DNA from 4 places in the Streptomyces sp. NPDC044984 genome. Region 1 is predicted to be linked to each of the others. Evidence: riboswitches for the same ligand, from Rfam matches in the RefSeq annotation. Region 1 holds a riboswitch; each other region holds the start of a gene.

The links. A riboswitch is a leader RNA that binds a small molecule or an ion and turns the genes downstream of it on or off. The one in region 1 is predicted to bind cyclic di-AMP.
Positions count from the first base shown of each region.
Region 2: another riboswitch for cyclic di-AMP. It lies ahead of AB0A94_RS21940 (M23 family metallopeptidase); the one in region 1 lies ahead of AB0A94_RS19965 (M23 family metallopeptidase).
Region 3: another riboswitch for cyclic di-AMP. It lies ahead of AB0A94_RS01715 (NlpC/P60 family protein); the one in region 1 lies ahead of AB0A94_RS19965 (M23 family metallopeptidase).
Region 4: another riboswitch for cyclic di-AMP. It lies ahead of AB0A94_RS12445 (transglycosylase family protein); the one in region 1 lies ahead of AB0A94_RS19965 (M23 family metallopeptidase).

Region 1 is NZ_JBEZBE010000017.1:77,436-82,226, reverse strand. It holds gene AB0A94_RS19975 (pitrilysin family protein) at 1-996, shown strand, start outside; gene AB0A94_RS19970 (pitrilysin family protein) at 993-2,381, shown strand; cyclic di-AMP (ydaO/yuaA leader) riboswitch at 2,584-2,748, shown strand; gene AB0A94_RS19965 (M23 family metallopeptidase) at 2,761-3,534, shown strand; gene AB0A94_RS19960 (GntR family transcriptional regulator) at 3,716-4,411, shown strand; gene AB0A94_RS19955 (HPr family phosphocarrier protein) at 4,570-4,791, opposite strand, start outside.
Region 2 is NZ_JBEZBE010000020.1:13,427-18,217, reverse strand. It holds gene AB0A94_RS21955 (hypothetical protein) at 1-179, shown strand, start outside; gene AB0A94_RS21950 (dihydrofolate reductase family protein) at 299-1,432, shown strand; tRNA gene AB0A94_RS21945 (tRNA-Met) at 1,496-1,569, shown strand; cyclic di-AMP (ydaO/yuaA leader) riboswitch at 1,878-2,035, shown strand; gene AB0A94_RS21940 (M23 family metallopeptidase) at 2,048-3,067, shown strand; gene AB0A94_RS21935 (PrsW family intramembrane metalloprotease) at 3,167-4,522, opposite strand; gene trmB (tRNA (guanosine(46)-N7)-methyltransferase TrmB) at 4,552-4,791, opposite strand, start outside.
Region 3 is NZ_JBEZBE010000001.1:335,583-340,373, reverse strand. It holds gene pcrA (DNA helicase PcrA) at 1-1,579, opposite strand, end outside; cyclic di-AMP (ydaO/yuaA leader) riboswitch at 1,835-1,992, shown strand; gene AB0A94_RS01715 (NlpC/P60 family protein) at 2,000-3,187, shown strand; gene AB0A94_RS01710 (hypothetical protein) at 3,271-3,624, opposite strand; gene AB0A94_RS01705 (response regulator transcription factor) at 4,026-4,739, opposite strand; gene AB0A94_RS01700 (PspC domain-containing protein) at 4,736-4,791, opposite strand, start outside.
Region 4 is NZ_JBEZBE010000009.1:87,357-92,147, forward strand. It holds gene eno (phosphopyruvate hydratase) at 1-1,096, opposite strand, end outside; gene AB0A94_RS12445 (transglycosylase family protein) at 1,330-2,049, opposite strand; cyclic di-AMP (ydaO/yuaA leader) riboswitch at 2,054-2,222, opposite strand; gene AB0A94_RS12450 (transglycosylase family protein) at 2,428-3,450, opposite strand; gene AB0A94_RS12455 (cytochrome P450) at 3,648-4,791, opposite strand, start outside.

The sequences.
Region 1 (4,791 bases):
ACCGCCCTGGACGACGAGTCCATGGAGAACCAGCGGGACGTCGTCAAGAACGAGCGGCGCCAGCGCTACGACAACGTCCCCTACGGCACCGCCTTCGAGAAGCTGACCGCCCTCGCCTACCCGGAGGGCCACCCGTACCACCACACGCCCATCGGCTCGATGGCGGACCTGGACGCGGCCACCCTGGAGGACGCCCGCCAGTTCTTCCGCACGTACTACGCGCCGAACAACGCCGTGCTCTCCGTCGTCGGCGACATCGACCCGGAGCGGACGCTCGCCTGGATCGAGAAGTACTTCGGCTCCATCCCGGGCCACGACGGCAAGCCCGCGCCCCGCGACGGCTCGCTGCCCGACGTCATCGGCGGGCAGCTGCGCGAGGTCGTGGAGGAGGAGGTCCCCGCGCGTGCGCTGATGGCCGCCTACCGGCTGCCCGAGGACGGCACGCGCGCGTGCGACGCCGCCGACCTGGCGCTCACCGTCCTCGGCGGCGGCGAGTCCTCGCGGCTCTACAACCGGCTGGTACGGCGCGACCGCACGGCCGTGGCCGCCGGCTTCGGCCTGCTGCGGCTGGCCGGGGCCCCCTCCCTGGGCTGGCTGGACGTGAAGACGTCCGGCGACGTGGAGGTGCCGGTCATCGAGGCCGCCATCGACGAGGAGCTCGCCCGGTTCGCCGAGCAGGGCCCCACGGCCGAGGAGATGGAACGCGCGCAGGCCCAGCTGGAGCGCGAGTGGCTCGACCGGCTCGGTACGGTCGCGGGCCGCGCCGACGAACTGTGCCGGTACGCCGTGCTGTTCGGCGACCCGCAGCTCGCCCTGACCGCCGTGCAGCGCGTCCTGGAGGTGACGGCGGAGGAGGTGCAGGAGGTCGCCAAGGCCCGCCTGCGCCCCGACAACCGCGCGGTGCTCGTCTACGAGCCCGTCGCCCCGGGAGCCCAGGACACCGAGGAAGCCGCCGCAGCCGCCGGCACCGACGAGAACGAGGAGGCGGCGAAGTGACCGAGCTCGCCACGATGGACTTCCACCCGCAGCCGCAGGCCGGCGAGGCCAAGCCCTGGGCCTTCCCGGCCCCCGAGCGCGGCACGCTCGACAACGGCCTGACCGTGCTGCGCTGCCACCGCCCCGGCCAGCAGGTCGTCGCCGTCGAGGTGCTCCTCGACGCACCCCTGGAGGCCGAGCCGGCCGGTCTCGACGGTGTCGCCACGATCATGGCGCGGGCCTTCTCCGAGGGCACCGACAAGCACTCCGCCGAGGAGTTCGCCGCCGAGCTGGAACGCTGCGGCGCCACCCTGGACGCGCACGCCGACCACCCCGGCGTCCGCCTCAGCCTGGAGGTCCCGGCCTCGCGGCTCACCAAGGGACTCGGGCTGCTCGCCGACGCGCTCCGGGCGCCCGCGTTCGCCGACAGCGAGGTCGAGCGGCTGGTCCGCAACCGCCTCGACGAGATCCCGCACGAGCTGGCCAACCCCTCCCGCCGTGCCGCCAAGGAGCTCTCCAAGGAGCTGTTCCCGGCGAGTTCGCGCATGTCGCGTCCGCGCCAGGGCACCGAGGAGACGGTCGAGGGCATCGACTCCGCGGCCGTACGCGCCTTCTACGAGAAGCACGTCCGCCCCGCCACGGCCACCGCCGTGGTCGTCGGCGACCTCGCCGGCGTCGACCTGGACGCGCTGCTCGGCGACACGCTCGGCTCCTGGACCGGCTCCCCGGCGCAGCCGCGGCCCGTTCCGGCGGTGGTCGCCGACGACACCGGCCGGGTCGTGATCGTGGACCGCCCCGGCGCCGTGCAGACGCAGCTGCTGATCGGCCGCATCGGCCCCGACCGGCACGACCGCGTGTGGCCCGCGCAGGTGCTCGGCACGTACTGCCTCGGCGGCACCCTCACCTCCCGCCTGGACCGCGTGCTGCGCGAGGAGAAGGGCTACACCTACGGCGTGCGGGCGTTCGGACAGGTCCTGCGGTCCGCCCCGGACGGCACGGGTGCGGCGATGCTGGCCATCAGCGGCTCCGTGGACACCCCGAACACCGGCCCCGCCCTCGACGACCTGTGGACCGTGCTGCGCACGCTCGCCGCGGAGGGGCTCACCGACGACGAGCGCGACGTCGCCGTGCAGAACCTGGTGGGTGTGGCGCCGCTCAAGTACGAGACCGCCGCGGCCGTCGCGAGCACCCTGGCCGACCAGGTCGAGCAGCACCTGCCCGACCACTACCAGGCCGACCTGTACCGGCAGTTGGCGGCCACCGGCACCGTGGAGGCCACCGCGGCCGTCGTGAACGCGTTCCCGGTGGACCGTCTGGTGACCGTCCTCGTCGGCGACGCGGCGCAGATCAAGGCGCCCGTCGAGGCCCTCGGGATCGGTGAAGTCACCGTCGTGACGGCCGAGTAGCGAGCCGCGGAGGCGCATGCGCGCACCGGGCCCCGGTGACACGGAAGTCACCGGGGCCCGCTTGTGCCCGAATCGGGGGGGAAGTTGCCTGTCTGCCCTGTGGGATGCGCTACAAAACCCGGGATTCGTTTGAGGAGGGGGAGACGGTCCCCTTAGCGTCGTCCGGGCTGTTCGTCGGGCAGTGCGCCGCATCCGCGGCACCGGACAGCCATCGCCGAGTCCCCGTACGGCGCGAGCCAGGGGAGCCGGGGACCCGCATGAGTCCCTGGGGTGAATCGGGCGCCCGCGCGTGTCGCGAGGGGGTCCGTAGGAGACCTTCCTGCTCCGAACCCGTCAGCTAACCCGGTAGGCGAGAGGGAAGGAAAGGACCAGCCTGTACATGGCGTTCACCCGCGCCCCGGGCAAGCACCGTCGTCCCAGCCGGACCCAGCGCGGCACCGCCCGCGCGGCGGGCGTCGCGGCGCTCACCACCACCGGCGTCGTCGGCTCCCTCGCGGCTCCCGCGCTCGCCGCCGAGCCCGCCGCCGCACAGACCGGCCTCACGCCCGTCGTCACCCTGGGCGACACGGTCGCCGACCGGATCGACGCCCAGGCGGCCGCCCAGCACGAGGCCGCCCGGGAGGCGGCCGAGGCCGCCGCGCGGAAGGCCGCCGAGGAGGCCGCGCGGGAGAAGGCCGCCAAGGAGGCCGAGGAGGCCCGGGCGGAGAAGGAGCGCGCCGCGCGGGAGGCCGAGCGCGAGCGCCTCAACACCTTCGTCTCCCCGATCCCCGGCTCGTACGTCTCGACCAGTTACCAGGCCGGCAGCTCGCTGTGGTCCTCCGGCAGCCACACCGGTGTCGACTTCCACGCCGCGAGCGGCACCCCCGTCCAGTCGGTCGGCGTCGGCACCGTCGTCGAGGCCGGCTGGGGCGGCTCGTACGGCAACCAGGTCGTCATCAAGATGCACGACGGCACGTACACCCAGTACGGGCACCTGTCGTCCATCGGCGTCTCGGTGGGCCAGCAGGTCGCCGCCGGGCAGCAGATCGGCCTCTCCGGCGCCACCGGCAACGTCACGGGCGCGCACCTGCACTTCGAGGCCCGTACGACCGCCGAGTACGGCTCCGACCTCGATCCCGTCGCCTACCTCCGCGCGCACGGCGTGAACCTCTAGACCCGACCGCTTCCCGGTGCCCCGGCTCCCCGAGCCGGGGCACCGGTGTTTCCGGGCGGCGCCTGTCCAAAAAATAAGCATGGATTCCGGTCCGGCGTCGTGAATTCCCGCTGATTGCAATAGAGTCACGGAACACACGTCAATCGTCGACGTTTCACGGGGATTAAGCCGGAGGTTCGTCATGCGTATTCCCGCGCACTCGGTGTGCACGGCGATCCGGGACGACATCGTCGCGGGTGTCCACGAGCGCGGCGGCCGGCTCACCGAGGAAGTCCTCGCCCGCCGTTACGGCGTCTCCCGCGTCCCCGTCCGGGAGGCGCTGCGCACGCTGGAGGCCGAGGGGTTCGTGGTGACCCGGCGGCACGCGGGCGCCTGCGTCGCGGAACCCACCGAGCAGGAGGCCGCCGACCTGCTGGAGATGCGTGTGCTCCTCGAGCCGCTCGGCGCCTCCCGCGCGGCGCAGCGCCGCACCGAGGCCCATCTGAAGGTGCTGCGGGGCCTGGTCCGGCTGGGGCAGGAACGCGCCCGCCAGGGCAACAGCGACGACCTGCGCTCCCTGAGCGACTGGTTCCACGAGACGCTCGCCCAGGCCACCGGCAGCCCGGCACTGACCTCGACGCTGACCCAGCTGCGGCACAAGATCGCCTGGATGTACGCCACCGAGGGACCGTCCGACCCGGTCGAGTGCTGGGCGGAGCACGGCGCGATCGTGGACGCCGTGGCGCGCGGCGACGGCGACCGCGCGCGGTCCGTCACGGCGCTGCACACCGAGCGCGCGAGCGCCGGGCACCGCCTGCGCTTCGGCTCCGGCGCCGGCCGCGCGGACCGTGTGAGGAACCCGCAACATCCCGTAAACATGCCGAGTCTCCGGCATTAACACGGGTGCCGTATACAAAGAGGGTGCATTTCCCGGGGGTTATTTCTGCTGCCCGGGAAAAGGGGGAAGGGAAAGGAAAAGGCCCGCGCGGTGGTCCGGGCGGGCCTTTTAAGTGCGGTGCGTTTCGGTGAAGAGACGTTCCCGCACCCCTTGCGTGCTCAGACGGTCTCGGGGAGTTCCTCGAGACCCTCGGAGACCAGCTTCGCCAGCCGGTCCAGGGCGGCGTCCGCGCCCTCGGCGTCGGACGCGAGGACGATCTCCTCGCCGCCCTGGGCGCCCAGGCTCAGGACAGCCAGCATGGAGGCCGCGTTGACGGGGTCGCCCCCGGCCTTGGCGATCGTCACCGGGACGCCTGTGGCCGTGGCGGCTCGGACGAAGAT
Region 2 (4,791 bases), on a different contig from region 1:
GCGCCTCCGTCCTGGCGGGGATCCTCCTGCTGAACGCCGTCGTGCTCGTCGCCGGCGCGCTGCTGCTCCGCGCGGGCCCCGCCCCGCCGCGGCACCCGGTGCGCGCGGTCACGACGCCGGACCTGTCCGCCCCGGACACCGTCCGGCGGCCGGCGGGCGCGGCGAGAGCGCCCGGCTGATCACCCCGTTCCCCACCGTGCCGGACCGGCGGGAGGGCGAGCGCGCCACGAGCAGCGCCCGCGCCTGTTGTCAGACTGGACCCCCACAGGCCCGCCCGCCCTCCCGGGAGTAGGAACCGATGCCCCACCCGTACGTCCTGCTGTCCGCCGCCGTCTCCCTCGACGGCTACCTGGACGACACCGGCCCCGAGCGGCTGCTGCTGTCCGGTCCGGCCGACTTCGACCGGGTCGACGAGGTACGGGCGTCCGTGGACGCCATCCTGGTCGGCGCCGGCACGATCCGCGCCGACAACCCCCGGCTGCTGGTCAACTCGCCCGAGCGGCGCGCCGCCCGCGTCGCCGGGGGCCGGGCCGAGTACCCGCTCAAGGTCACCGTCAGCGGCTCCGGCGACCTGGACCCGGCGGCCCGGTTCTGGCACATCGGCGGTGAGAAGGTCCTCTACACGACCGACGAGGGTGCCGGGCGCGCCCACGCCCTCGGCCTCGCCGCCGACGTCGTCCCGCTCGGCGCCGAGCTCGACTGGCGGCTGCTCCTTGAGCACCTGCACGCCGAGCGCGGGGTCCGGCGGCTCATGGTCGAGGGCGGCGGCACGATCCACACCCAGCTCCTCACCGAAGGGCTGGCCGACGAGCTCCAGCTGGTCCTCGCCCCGCTGTTCGTCGGCGACCCCGAGGCCCCCCGCCTCTTCGGCCCCGGCTCCTACCAGGGCGGCCGGCTGCGGCTGGTCGAGAGCCGCCCGATCGGCGACGTCGTCCTGATGCGCTACGAGCCCACCGCCCCCGGCACCGGCCCGCTGCCCTCCGCCGCCGACCACCACTGGCTGGCCCTCGCCTGCGAGCTGGCCGCCGAGTGCCCGCCCTCGGAGACGGCGTTCAGCGTGGGCGCGGTCGTGGTGGCCGCCGACGGTACGGAGCTGGCGCGCGGCCACTCCCGGGAGGGCGCCGATCCGGTGGTGCACGCGGAGGAGGCCGCGCTCGCCAAGACCGACCCCGCGGACCCCCGGCTCGCCGGCGCCACCGTGTACTCCAGCCTGGAGCCCTGTGCCCGCCGCGCGTCCCGGCCCGCGCCCTGTGCCCGGCTGGTCCTGGACGCGGGGGTGCGGCGGGTGGTCACGGCCTGGCGCGAGCCGGACACGTTCGTGGCGGGCGCCGACGGCAGCGCGGTACTGGCGGCCGGGGGCGCCACCGTCGTCGTCCTGCCGGAGCACGAGGACCGCGCCAAGGCGCCGAACGGACATCTGCTCGACCGCTGAAACCGGGCCGCCGGCAATGGATGTGCGCCGGGTCCTGCGGATGGCGTACACTGGTTTCACCGACGCGGGGTGGAGCAGCTCGGTAGCTCGCTGGGCTCATAACCCAGAGGTCGCAGGTTCAAATCCTGTCCCCGCTACTGAAGGCCGAGGGCCGGAATCCAAGGATTCCGGCCCTCGGTGTTTTCCGTTCCTCCTCCGCTTCCCGCTCTCACTCAGCGTGAGCGGTCCGTCCCGCAGCGCATAACAACTGACGTACGGTCAGAAACCGTCCGTCGCGCGAGACGGCCTGAAGCACGGTCAACTCGCCCGTTTTTGACCGCCCGTGGGAAGTAAGTCCACCCGGAAATCGTTAATGATCAAGAGGAACGGCTTGGAATCAGGCCCTCGCGTCTATTAACGTTCGATAACGCAGCGCGGTCGTCCCAGCCGTCACAGAAGTCGGCTCCGTGCGCACGCGCCGAATCCCGCGAGGGAACCGGGGAACCACCACCATGGGGTGAATCGCGTGGATACCACCGTGGAGACACGGCTCGTATACGCGCGTAGGAGACCTTCCCGCTCCGAACCCGTCAGCTAACCCGGTAGGCGAAGACGGAAGGAAAGGAGCGCGCCCACGTGGCGTCCAACCCGCCTGCCCCCGAGGCCCCGTTCAAGCCGAGCGACACCTTCGCCTACGGCGCCGGCCGCGCCGACGAGGGGCCCTTCGAGGAGTGGAACCCCACCGCGGAGTCCGTTCGCCCCGTACGCGGCCGGCATCGCGTCTCCAAGCAGCGCGGCGGAGGACTCGCCCGCAGCTCCACCGTCCTGGGCGTCGGCGTCATCGCCGCCGTCGGCGCCGGCGGCATGGCCAGCGCCCAGACCGGCAAGCCGCCGGTTTCGATCTCCATGCCCGACCTCCCCAACGTGGGTTCCCTCATCTCCGACGAGGAAACCCCCGAGGGATCGGCCACCCCCCTCAGCACCCTCGGCATGACCGCCGCCGACACCGAGCAGGGCTCCGCCGACGCCGGTGAGGCGCTGCGCACCAGGATCATGGCGCAGGTCGAGCAGCAGCAGGCGCAGGCCGAGAGCAAGGCCGAGGCGGAGGCCGTCGCCGCCGCCGAGAAGGCGGCCGCCGAGGCCGCCGCCAAGGCGGAGAAGGAGGCCGAGGCCAAGGCCGAGGCCGCCAAGAAGAAGGCGGAGGAGGAGGCCGAGAAGAAGGCCGAGGCCGAGCGCCTCGCCAAGCTGGCCAAGCAGTACGCGCTGCCGACCTCCTCGTACACCGTCACCTCCACCTTCGGCCAGGCCGGCGCCTACTGGTCCTCCGGTCAGCACACCGGCCTCGACTTCGCCGCCCCCACGGGCACGCTGATCAAGGCGGTCCACACCGGCACGATCACCTCCGCCGGCTGGGACGGCTCCTACGGCTACAAGACCGTGCTCACGCTCGACGACGGCACTGAGATCTGGTACGCACACCAGTCCTCCATCAGCGTCAGCGTCGGCCAGAAGGTCAACACCGGCGATGTGATCGGCCGTGTCGGCTCCACCGGCAACTCCACCGGGGCCCACCTCCACCTGGAGGTCCACACCGGCGGCTCCGCCTCGGGCATCGACCCGATGGCCTGGCTGCAGAGCAAGGGCCTCACGGTCTGAGCGACCCGGCTTCCCACGCCCTGAACCCCGGCAGTCCCGACGACGACCTCTCGACGTCAGGGCCGCCGGTCAGGTGCTCTCCGGGGCGGTGCGGACCCGTCAGGGCCGGTGGGCGTTCGGGTCGTACGCGCCGTACGGGTACCCGTACGGCGGCTCTCCGTACGGCGGCTGCCCGTAGCCGCCGTACCCGCTATACCCGCCGTACACCGCCCACGGCGCCGCGGTGACCGGAACCCGGGGCGCGGTGGCGCGGGCCGCGTGCTCCAGGGCCGGCCGGGCCGCTGCCCGCCGGTGCCACAGCTCCAGCAGCAGCTCACGTTCCCGGGTGACGAAGTCCGGCCCCGCCCGCCCGAGCCGCCCCCGGTGCCGCAGGAACGCCAGCGACGTCGCGTACGCCTCGTACGCGGCGACCGACCGCGCCGCCGCCCGCCCGCCGCAGCGGCGCGCGTACCGCAGGGCGACGCGCCGCGCCCGCATCGAACCCAGCGCGAACGGCTCCGCCGCGTCGAGCCACCCGGCGGCCACGTACGCGGGCAGCTCCTCCCGCACGGTCCGCAGCTCCCGCTGCCGCGTCCACACCACCAGCCAGGTCAGCAGCCCGAACACCGGCACCATGAACACCGCGTACACCGCGAGGAAGCCGTACTGGCCGAGCGTCGAGGAGCCGTTCCACAGCGCGTGCACGCCCATCGCGAGGAGCAGCCCGCCGAGCGGCAGCAGCACGCGCCGGACCCGCTGCCGGTCCGCGGACAGCGCGGCGACGCCGAAGCCGATCCCGGTGAGCACGGTGAACAGGGGGTGCGCGAACGGCGACATCACGATGCGGACGAAGAAGGTCGCCGCGGTGACCGAGGCGATGCCGCTCTCGCCGGTGAGCTGGTCGGTGCCGAAGGCGGTGCCGAGGTAGAGGATGTTCTCGGTGAACGCGAAGCCGGTGGCGGTGACCCCGGCTATCACCACGCCGTCGAGGATCCCGGTGAAGTCGCGTCTGCGGAACAGGAACACCAGCAGGACGGCCGCGGCCTTCGCGGACTCCTCCACCACCGGCGCTATGACGGTCGAGCCCAGGGTGTCGGCGCCGGTCGGGTCGGCGGTCGCCGTCGCTATCCACCGGGTGGCGAAGCTGTTCGCGACGATCGCCATCAGCGCCGCCGCACAGGCACCCCAGGCGAAGGAGAACAGCAGGTTCCGCCAGGGGCCCGGCTCGACCCGGTCCAGCCACCGGAAGGCGGCGACGAGCAGCGGTACGGGCAGGACGGCGAGGCCGAGCCCGACCAGGAACCCCCGCGTCCCGGTCTGCTCGCGCACCAGCGCCAGGATGACCAGCCCGGACAGCGCGAGCAGCGTGATCAGCGCGCCGTACCGCACCCAGGGCCGCTGCCACCAGTGCGCGTGCCGCGGCGCTCCGCCGGGGGCTGCGCCGGGAGGCGTCGGGTACGGGGGACTGGTGGCCACGGGATCGACCCTCACGAGGCGGGGCTGTATCAGGCTCGGTCTGCTGCCTGCTCGTCCTGCGGTACGCGGCGGAAGAGCACGTCGTTCACGACATGACCCTTCTCCAGTCCCTGCGCCTCGAAACGGGTGAGCGGCCGGAAGGCGGGACGCGGCGCGAAACCGCCGTCCGGCCGCGTGTTCTCGAAGCCGGGGTGCGCGGTGAGCACCTGGAGCATCTGCTCCGCGTACGGCTCCCAGTCGGTGGCACAGTGCAGCACCGCCCCCGGCGC
Region 3 (4,791 bases), on a different contig from region 1:
ACGCCTCGTCGACGCGCTTCAGCGCCTGCGGGAAGCTGATCCTCTCGCGCTGCGCGAGGGCGTCGATCATGGCCTCCGCGCGGTCGCCGATGCCCCGCTTGGGCACGTTGAGGATGCGGCGCAGCGGCACCGAGTCCTCGGGATTGGCGAGCACCCGCAGGTAGGCCAGGACGTCCCGGACCTCCTTGCGCTCGTAGAAGCGGACGCCGCCGACGACCTTGTAGGGCAGGCCGACGCGGATGAAGATCTCCTCGAAGACGCGGGACTGGGCGTTGGTGCGGTAGAAGACGGCGACGTCGCCCGCCTTCGCCTCGCCCGCGTCGGTGAGACGGTCTATCTCGTCGGCGACGAACTGGGCCTCGTCGTGCTCGGTGTCCGCGACGTACCCGGTGATCCGCGCGCCCGTGCCGGCGTTGGTCCACAGGTTCTTGGGGCGGCGGGACTCGTTGCGCTCGATGACGGCGTTGGCCGCGCTCAGAATGGTCTGAGTGGAGCGGTAGTTCTGCTCCAGCAGGATCGTCGTCGCGTCCGGGTAGTCCTCCTCGAACTGGAGGATGTTGCGGATCGTCGCACCGCGGAAGGCGTAGATCGACTGGTCGGCGTCGCCCACCACGCACAGCTCGGCGGGCGGGACCTCGGGCCCGGCCGGGGTGTCGGCGGGGTGCTCGGAGGTGCCGACGAGCTCGCGCACCAGGGCGTACTGGGCGTGGTTGGTGTCCTGGTACTCGTCGACCATGACGTGCCGGAAGCGGCGGCGGTAGTGCTCGGCGACGTCCGGGAAGGCACGGAGCAGATTGACCGTCGTCATGATCAGGTCGTCGAAGTCCAGCGCGTTCGCCTCGCGCAGCCGCGACTGGTAGAGGGCGTACGCCTGCGCGAGGGTCTTCTCGAAACCGTCGGCGGCCCGGGCTGCGAAGTCCTCCTCATCGATCAGCTCGTTCTTCAGGTTGCTGATCTTGGCGCTGAAGGACTTCGGCGGGAAGCGCTTGGGGTCGAGGTCCAGGTCTCGGCAGACCAGGGCCATCAGACGCTTGGAGTCGGCGGCGTCGTAGATCGAGAACGACGAGGTGAAGCCGAGCCTCTTGCTCTCGCGGCGCAGGATGCGCACGCACGCGCTGTGGAACGTCATGACCCACATGGCGCCCGCGCGCGGGCCGACGAGCTGCTCGACGCGCTCCTTCATCTCGCCCGCGGCCTTGTTGGTGAAGGTGATCGCGAGGATCTGGCCCGGGTGGACGTGCCGCTCGGCCAGCAGGTGGGCGATGCGGTGGGTGAGCACGCGGGTCTTGCCGGAGCCGGCGCCGGCCACGATGAGCAGCGGGGAGCCGGAGTGCACGACGGCGGCGCGCTGGTTGTCGTTCAGCCCTTCGAGGAGCGCGGCGGCGTCGATCACCGGGCGCGGCGCGCCGTCGCGGTAATACGCGTCCCGGTCCGGCGGCACGTCGAACTTCCCGCCGAACAGGTCGTCCGGGACCTGCTCCGGCACGTGCTCGTCCTCGGGCGGCGGCGGGGGCTCGTCCGCGGGGCCCTGCTGGGCCTGGAGGTCCGCCAGGAAGCTGTCGTCAAAGAGGCTGCTCATCGCTCTCCGAGTCTAGGGCGCTCCACCGACAACCCGGGGCCACCCCGGGAACATCCCCGGATTCCGGCGGCCGGGACAGGGCACGCACCCTCCAGAACCAGCACTTCACCCTGCGTGACCCCGCGCGCAAGGTCACGAAAATGTATCGGGCATATCACCCATCAACCTTCACAGGGGCCACACCAGTTGGCTACGGTGCGGGCGGGCCGTACGACCCCCACCGGCGAACCTCGCCGGGCCGCGCGGCCTCCGCCGAGTCCGTCCCTGCCGATCGCGGCAGCCGGAGCCGGGGACCCACCGAGACCTTGGGGTGAATCGGCCCACTCCCCCGCGGAGCGGCCGTAGGGCAACCCTTCCGAGACATCCGCCCGAACCCGACAGCTAACCCGGTAGGCGGAGCACTGGAAGGAGTCGCCTCCCTTGGCGTCGCACCGCAAGTCGCGCATCCCCGGCACCCGCGTGGCAGGCATACGGACCCCGGCCCTCGCCACGGCCGCCCTGACCTCCGTGGCCCTGCTGTCCCAGACGGCGGGCGCCACCCCCTCCGACGACGGCAGGCCGAGCCTGGAGGAGGTCGAGAAGAAGGTCGACGACCTCTACCGCCAGGCGGAGTCGGCGACCGAGAAGTACAACGCGGCCAAGGAGAAGACCGCCAAGCAGCGCAAGCAGGTCGACACCCTCCTCGACGACGTGGCCGAGCGCACCCAGAAGCTCAACGAGGCGCGGGAGGAGCTGGGCTCCTTCGCCGCCGCCCAGTACCGGACCGGCGCCGGTGTCCCCGACACCGCGACCTTCCTGCTCGCGGACACTCCGCAGGACTTCTTCGACCGGTCCCAGCTGATGGAGCGGATGACCGGCCGCCAGAAGGAAGCGGTCGACGACTACGTCACCCAGCAGTCCGAGACGATGAAGAAGCGCCAGGAGGCCACCGAGAGCCTCGAGACGCTCACCGAGTCCCAGGGCGACCTGAAGACGGCCAAGGCCACCGTCCAGAAGAAGCTCACCGACGCACGCGAGCTGATGTCGAAGCTGACCGCCGAGGAGAAGGCGCGGCTCGCGGCGATCGAGAAGAAGAAGCAGAAGGAGGCCGCCCGCAAGGCCGCCGAGCTCGCCCGGCAGCAGGCGGAGCAGCAGAGGGCCCAGGAGGAGGCCGCCGCCGCCCAGCAGGACGGCGGCACCTCGGGCAGCACCTCCGGGTCCTCCGGGTCCTCCGGCTCGGCCACCTCGCCCTCGACGGACTCCTCATACACCACCAAGGCCGAGAAGGCCCTCACCTTCGCCCGCGCGCAGATCGGCAAACCGTACGTCTGGGGTGCCACCGGCCCCGGCTCCTACGACTGCTCCGGCCTCACCCAGGCCGCCTGGAAGGCCGCCGGCGTCACCCTCCCGCGCACCACCTACGACCAGGTGAACGCGGGCACGACGGTTCCCGTCTCCCAGGCCCAGCCCGGTGACCTGGTCTTCTTCTACGACGACGTCACCCACGTGGGCATCTACATCGGCAACGGGATGATGATCCACGCGCCGAAACCCGGTACCTACGTCCGCGAGGAGTCGATCTACTACGACGGCGAGTCCTCGATCCACAGCGTGGTGCGCCCGGCCTGACCTGCCCGGGGGGCTGTGCCCGGCCCGGCCTGCCCGGGGGCACGGAGCCCGGCGCTACGACACGCGGCGCCGGGCGGAGGCCGTCAGGTCCACAGCACCGCGATGAAGACGTTCGTCACGGTCAGCAGGCCGACCAGGCCGAACAGGCCCTTGTCCGCCTTCTCCTCGTCCCGCTTCACATAGACCAGGCCGAGGATCACGATCAGCAGGGCCAGCTTCACGCCGATTTTGATGTTGTCGACGGAGTAGTCCTGGGCCTGGTTGAGGCCGACCAGGACCACACCGGTGACCAGCATCGTCAGCGCGCCGTGCAGCATCGCCGGGCTGAACCGGGCGGTGCCCTCGCCCATCGCCTTCATCTGGGTGAGGAAACCGCCGAGGAGCGACGCGATACCGATGATGTGCAGACCGACGAAGAGGTGGATGAGTACGTCCATGGGGCCGGAGCCTAGCCATAGCCGCCTCATGGCACTCCGGCGCCCTCGTCCGTCCCTCCTCCGGCATATCGGTCATCACTCTGGGTGAAGACGGCCAAACCGGAACGGGATCACGGCCACTCCCGGTCACAGGCGGTCCGCTCACGCCACTTCCGCACAACCCGTCGCCGGGACCGCGCGGCCGGGCCTAGCGTCCTCCCAGGTGACCGGTTCTCCACCGCCGCCCGGTCCAGGGGCGGCAGCCGGACACCACCGCCGAGTAGGTCCGGTGGCGAACGCTCCCCCGTGCACCCGCCGCCGGACCGCCCGGACGGCGCTCCACTCCGCGCGGTCGTGGACAAGGACGGGAGTCCAGGTGGCAGCGCACCGACAGGACCCGACAGCGCCCGGCGAACGGCCCCTCAGACCAGTCGCCGTGCCGTCGCCCAGCGGGTCAGTTCGTGGCGGTTGGACAGCTGGAGCTTGCGCAGCACCGCCGAGACATGGGACTCGACCGTCTTCACCGAGATGAACAGCTGCTTGGCGATCTCCTTGTAGGCGTAGCCGCGGGCGATCAGCCGCAGCACCTCCCGCTCGCGCTGGGTGAGGCGGTCGAGGTCCTCGTCGACCGGCGGGGCGTCGGTCGAGGCGAAGGCGTCCAGGACGAAGCCGGCCAGGCGGGGCGAGAAGACCGCGTCCCCCTCCTGGACCCGGAAGACCGAGTCGACCAGGTCGGTCCCGGTGATCGTCTTGGTGACGTAGCCGCGGGCACCGCCCCGGATCACCCCGATCACGTCCTCCGCCGCGTCCGACACGGACAGGGCGAGGAACCGGACCGGCTGCTCGGCGTCACCCATCAACGGGGCGCAGCGGCGCAGCACTTCGACACCGCCGCCACCGGGCAGGTGCACGTCGAGCAGCACCACCTCGGGCCGGGTCGCGGTGATGACCGTGACCGCCTGGTCGACGTCGGCGGCCTCGCCGACCACCTCGACACCGGTCTGCGCGGTCTGCCCGATCTCCGCCTGGACGCCCGTGCGGAACATGCGGTGGTCGTCGACGAGGACGACGCGCACATGACGCCCGGCACCCTCCGCCGGTCCCGTCGTTCCGTTCGCCTCGGTCGGCTCGCTCATGACGTCCTCTCCGCCCTCTCCATCTCCAGCTCGACCTCCGTGCCGCCGTCCG
Region 4 (4,791 bases), on a different contig from region 1:
CGGAGCGGTGGGACATCATGCACTTGAAGCCGTTGCGCTGGGCCAGCTCGACGGCGTCCAGGGTCTCGGTCAGCGAGCCGATCTGGTTGACCTTGACCAGCAGGGCGTTGGCGGCACCCTCCTCGATGCCGCGGGCGAGGCGCTCGGGGTTGGTGACGAACAGGTCGTCGCCGACGAGCTGGACCTTGTCACCGAGCTTGGCGGTGATGGTCTTCCAGCCCTCCCAGTCGTCCTCGAACAGCGGGTCCTCGATGGAGACGAGCGGGTACGCGTCGACGAGCTCGGCGTAGTACTCGGTCATCTCGGCGGCGGAGCGCTCCTTGCCCTCGAAGGTGTAGGAGCCGTCCTTGTAGAACTCGGACGCGGCGACGTCGAGCGCGAGGGCGATCTGCTCGCCGGGGGTGTAGCCGGCCTCCTTGATCGCCTCGAGGATGAGGTCGAGGGCCTCGCGGTTGGAGCCGAGGTTCGGGGCGAAGCCGCCCTCGTCGCCGAGGCCGGTGGCCAGGCCCTTGCTCTTCAGGACCTTCTTCAGGGTGTGGTAGACCTCGGCGCCCCAGCGCAGGGCCTCGGAGAAGGACTCCGCGCCGATCGGGGCGATCATGAACTCCTGGATGTCCACGTTGGAGTCGGCGTGCGAGCCGCCGTTCAGGATGTTCATCATCGGCACCGGCAGCAGGTGCGCGTTGGGGCCGCCCAGGTAGCGGAAGAGCGGGAGGTCGCTGGCCTCGGAGGCGGCGTGGGCGACGGCGAGCGAGACGCCGAGGATGGCGTTGGCGCCGAGCGAGCCCTTGTTGTCGGTGGCGTCCAGGTCGAACATCGCCTGGTCGATCAGGCGCTGCTCGGTGGCGTCGTAGCCGACGAGCTCCGGGCCGATCTGCTCGATGACGGCCAGGACGGCCTTCTCGACACCCTTGCCCAGGTAACGGTTGGCATCGCCGTCACGGAGTTCGATGGCCTCAAAGGCGCCGGTGGAGGCGCCGGACGGGACGGCGGCACGACCCGTGCTGCCGTCGTCGAGGCCGACCTCGACCTCGACCGTGGGGTTGCCTCGGGAGTCCAGGATTTCCCGGGCTACGACGACGTCGATGGACGGCACGAGCATCTCCTTCTTGGATGTGACGCGGGTGGGCAGGACCCCGGAGGGTCTTGCGAGTCCGAGCCTAACCGGCCCCGGGCGATCGGGCCGCCGGTCGCCCGCCCCATGGACAGAACCGAGAGTAAATTGTTTCCGAACGGAACAAAGCCGTTTCCGGAAACCCGGTCACAAAAACCCCGCCCCGGCGCGTACGGGGGAAGACGCACCGGGGCGGGGAGCCGTGGGGCAGCCGCTTACTTCAGGTGCAGCTGCTGGCCCGGGTAGATGAGGTCGGCGTCGTCGACGATGTCGTCGTTCAGCTCGAACAGCTCGGCCCAACCGCCCTCGACGTCGCGCTCGGCGGCGATGGAGCTGAGGGTGTCGCCCTTGACGACCTTGTACTCGCCGTCACCCTTCTCGACCTTCTCGCCGGTCGGGGTGGTGACGGTCTTCTCGGCCTTCCGCTCGGCCTGCTTCTCGGCGGCCGGACGCTCGGCGGAGCGGGAGGCCTTCTGCTCGGTCTCACGGGTCTCGGTGGAACCGGTGTCCTGGCTCTGCGAGGAGCCGGCCGAGGAACCGTTCGAGGAGGAGCCGGTGTAGGCGGCGTTGGACAGGCCCGTGCCGCAGACCGGCCAGGCGCCCTTGCCCTGGCCCGCGAGGACCTTCTCGGCGATCTCGATCTGCTGGGCCTTGCTGGCCTGGTCGGCGGTGGAGGCGTACTGCGTGCCGCCGTACGCGGCCCAGGTGGAGGCGGAGAACTGCAGACCGCCGTAGTAACCGTTGCCGGTGTTGATGGACCAGTTGCCGCCGGACTCGCACTGGGCGACGGCGTCCCACTCGGAGGCGGTGGCGGCGGAGGCGCTGCCGGCCGCCATCAGCGGGGCGGCGACGGCGGCGGAGGCGACACCGGCGACGGCGATCGCGCGGGTGGCCTTGGACGGACGACGGTGCTTGCCCTTGCCAGAAAACAGCATGGTTGGATCCCCTCACCGACGCCTGCGAGGTGAGCTGTCGGGTTCGGGCCGGTTGAGTTGCCCGGCCACGCCCCTCACGGGACGCGGCTTCACCCCAAGCCCGATCCGGTGTCAACCACCGGAAGGGGCACTTACCTTGGGTCCCCCGCTCCTGCCTGCGGCGCATGACGCGACGACTGTTCCCGTGCTGCCACTGGCAGGATTCGGCGTGGCGGCAGCCGGGGCCCGCGGTGGCGAGCGGTCACGACCGTAGGCACGCGATCCGCGGAATTTCAAAGACGATCAGGGCTTCTGAGACCTATCTCTCACAGCCTTTAAACCGGACATTTACCGCGAACCATGACGCCAACTGCCGCCGGGCCTACGCTCCTTCGGGCGTCACTTTTCGCCCGGTTCGACCCCGACCTCGAGCTCCTGGCCCGGCAGGATGAGGTCCGGGTCGGCGCCGACGACCTGCTCGTTCTCGGCGTAGAGCGACCGCCAACCGCCGCCCAGTTCAAGGGAGTCGGCGATGGACGAGAGGCTGTCGCCGGTGCGCACGGTGTACGAACCGTCGGCGGCATCGCGCGAGGCGTCGGTGCCGCGCGAGGCATGCCGGCCGGACGATTCCGGCGTACGGCCCTCCGCCTCAGCCTCCTCGGCACTGACACCGCGGTGGCGGCCGGTGCCGGTGCCTTCGGTGTCGGTGACCTCGGAAGAACCGGTGGTCTGCCCGGACTTGTCCGACTCGTCACCCTTGGGGGTGGCCGAGGCGGAGGGGGAGGTGCCGGATCCGTCGCCGGAGCCGGTGTCCGAATCCGTGCCCGAGCCGCTCGACTTGTCGGACTTGGCCGATTCACCGGCAGCACCCTCGCCGCCCTCCTCCCCCTCGGCATCGACCGACGGGTCGGACGTGGCCGACGGGGAGGACGAAGCGGACGGATCGCCGGAGTCCGACGATCCGGACGAGTCCGAAGAGCCGGAGGCACCGGAGGAGTCCGAGGTCGAGTCCTCCGCCACACCCGTGTCGATGTCGGCCGGCGCCGAGTCCTCGCCGAGGCCCGCCGTCAGTCCGCAGGTGCGCCATGCGCCGACCCCCTGGTCGGCGAGGATTCTCTCGGCCACGGCTATCTGCTGGCCTCGGCTGGCCTGGTCGGGGCTGGTCGCGTAGTCCAGGCCGCCGTAGTTCTCCCAGTCGTCCTGGGTCAACTGCAGGCCGCCGTAGTAGCCGTTGCCGGTGTTCTGGCTCCACGAACCGCCGCTCTCGCATTCGGCGACCCGGTCCCAGGTCGCACCGTCGGCCGCGCTGGCGCTACCGGCCCCGAGGAGCGGGATCGCGATGGCGGAGCCGGTCACTCCGGCCGCGACGAGGAGAGCCGGAGCCTGGCGGGGACGACGGTGCCGACCGTTTCCGGAGAGCATGCGGAAACCTTTCGCAAGACAGCAATGACCGGCGCGGCGAGTGGAACTCATGTGCCGCACTTGATGGGTGAACGTATCCGCAGACGATCACTTGTCACAAGTTCATGCCGCGCAGATCACGTGAAGATCACAGAGTTGAGAGCGTGTCATGTTTGCGCTGGCCCGCTCAGGGGCACAGCGGACGGCGGCCCGGTCCGTCACGTGCGCGGAGGAGTGAACTCCACCGGGAGCGTGCGCAGTCCACGCATGATGAGCCCGCCCCGCCAGCGGAGCTCGGCCGGTTCCACCGCGAGCCGCAGGTCCGGCAGACGCGTCAGCAGGGTGGCGAGCGCGGTCCGGCCCTCCAGACGGGCCAGCGGGGCGCCCAGGCAGTAGTGGATGCCGTGGCCGTACCCCAGATGCTGGTTGTCGCGCCGGCCGAGGTCGAGCACGTCCGGGTCGGCGAACCGCTCCGGGTCCCGGTCCGCGGCGGCGAGCACGACGAGGACGGGGTCGCCGGCCGCGATGCGCTGTCCGCCGATGGTGACCGGCTCGGTGGCGAACCGCCAGGTGGCGAGCTCCACGGGGCCGTCGTACCGCAGGAGCTCCTCGACACCGGTCTCCAGCAGCCCGTGCTCCCCGGCGGCGAGGGCCCGCTGCAGGCGGTCGCGCTGGTCGGGGTGGGTGAGCAGGGCGTAGGTGCCGTTGCCGATCAGGTTGACGGTGGTCTCGAAACCGGCGAACAGCAGGATGAACGCCATGGCGGCGGCCTCGTTCTCGGTGAGGTGCTCACCGTGGTCGGAGGCGCGGATGAGGCCGGAGATGAGGTCCTCGCCGGGGGCGGGTTCGGCGGGGAGCGCCTCGCGCTTGCGGTGGATCAGCTCGGCGAGGTAGCCGCGCATCTTCTTCACGGACCGGGCGACCCCGCCGCGCGGCCCCCCGCCGTGGCGGATCATCATGCCCGCCCAGTCCCGGAAGTCGTCCTGGTCCTCGCGCGGGACGCCGAGCAGGTCGCAGATGGCGTAGATGGGGAGGGGGAAGGCGAACTCGTGGATGAGGTCGGCGGAGCCGTTGTCCGCGAACCGGTCGATGAGCCCGTCGGTGAGTTCCTGCACGCGGGGCGCGAACTCGGCGACCCGGCGCGGGGTGAACGCCTTGCTGACCAGCCGGCGCAGCCGGGTGTGGTCCGGCGGGTCGATGTTCAGCAGATGCGTCATCAGCTCCGCCTGGCGCTCCCCGGGGATACCGGTCTTGCCCTTGGCGTGCGCGGGCTCGTCGTGGTGCGCGGGGTTCTTGGACAGCCGGTTGTCGGCGAGGATCTGCTTGGCATCGGCGTACCGGGTGACCAGCCACGCCTCCACC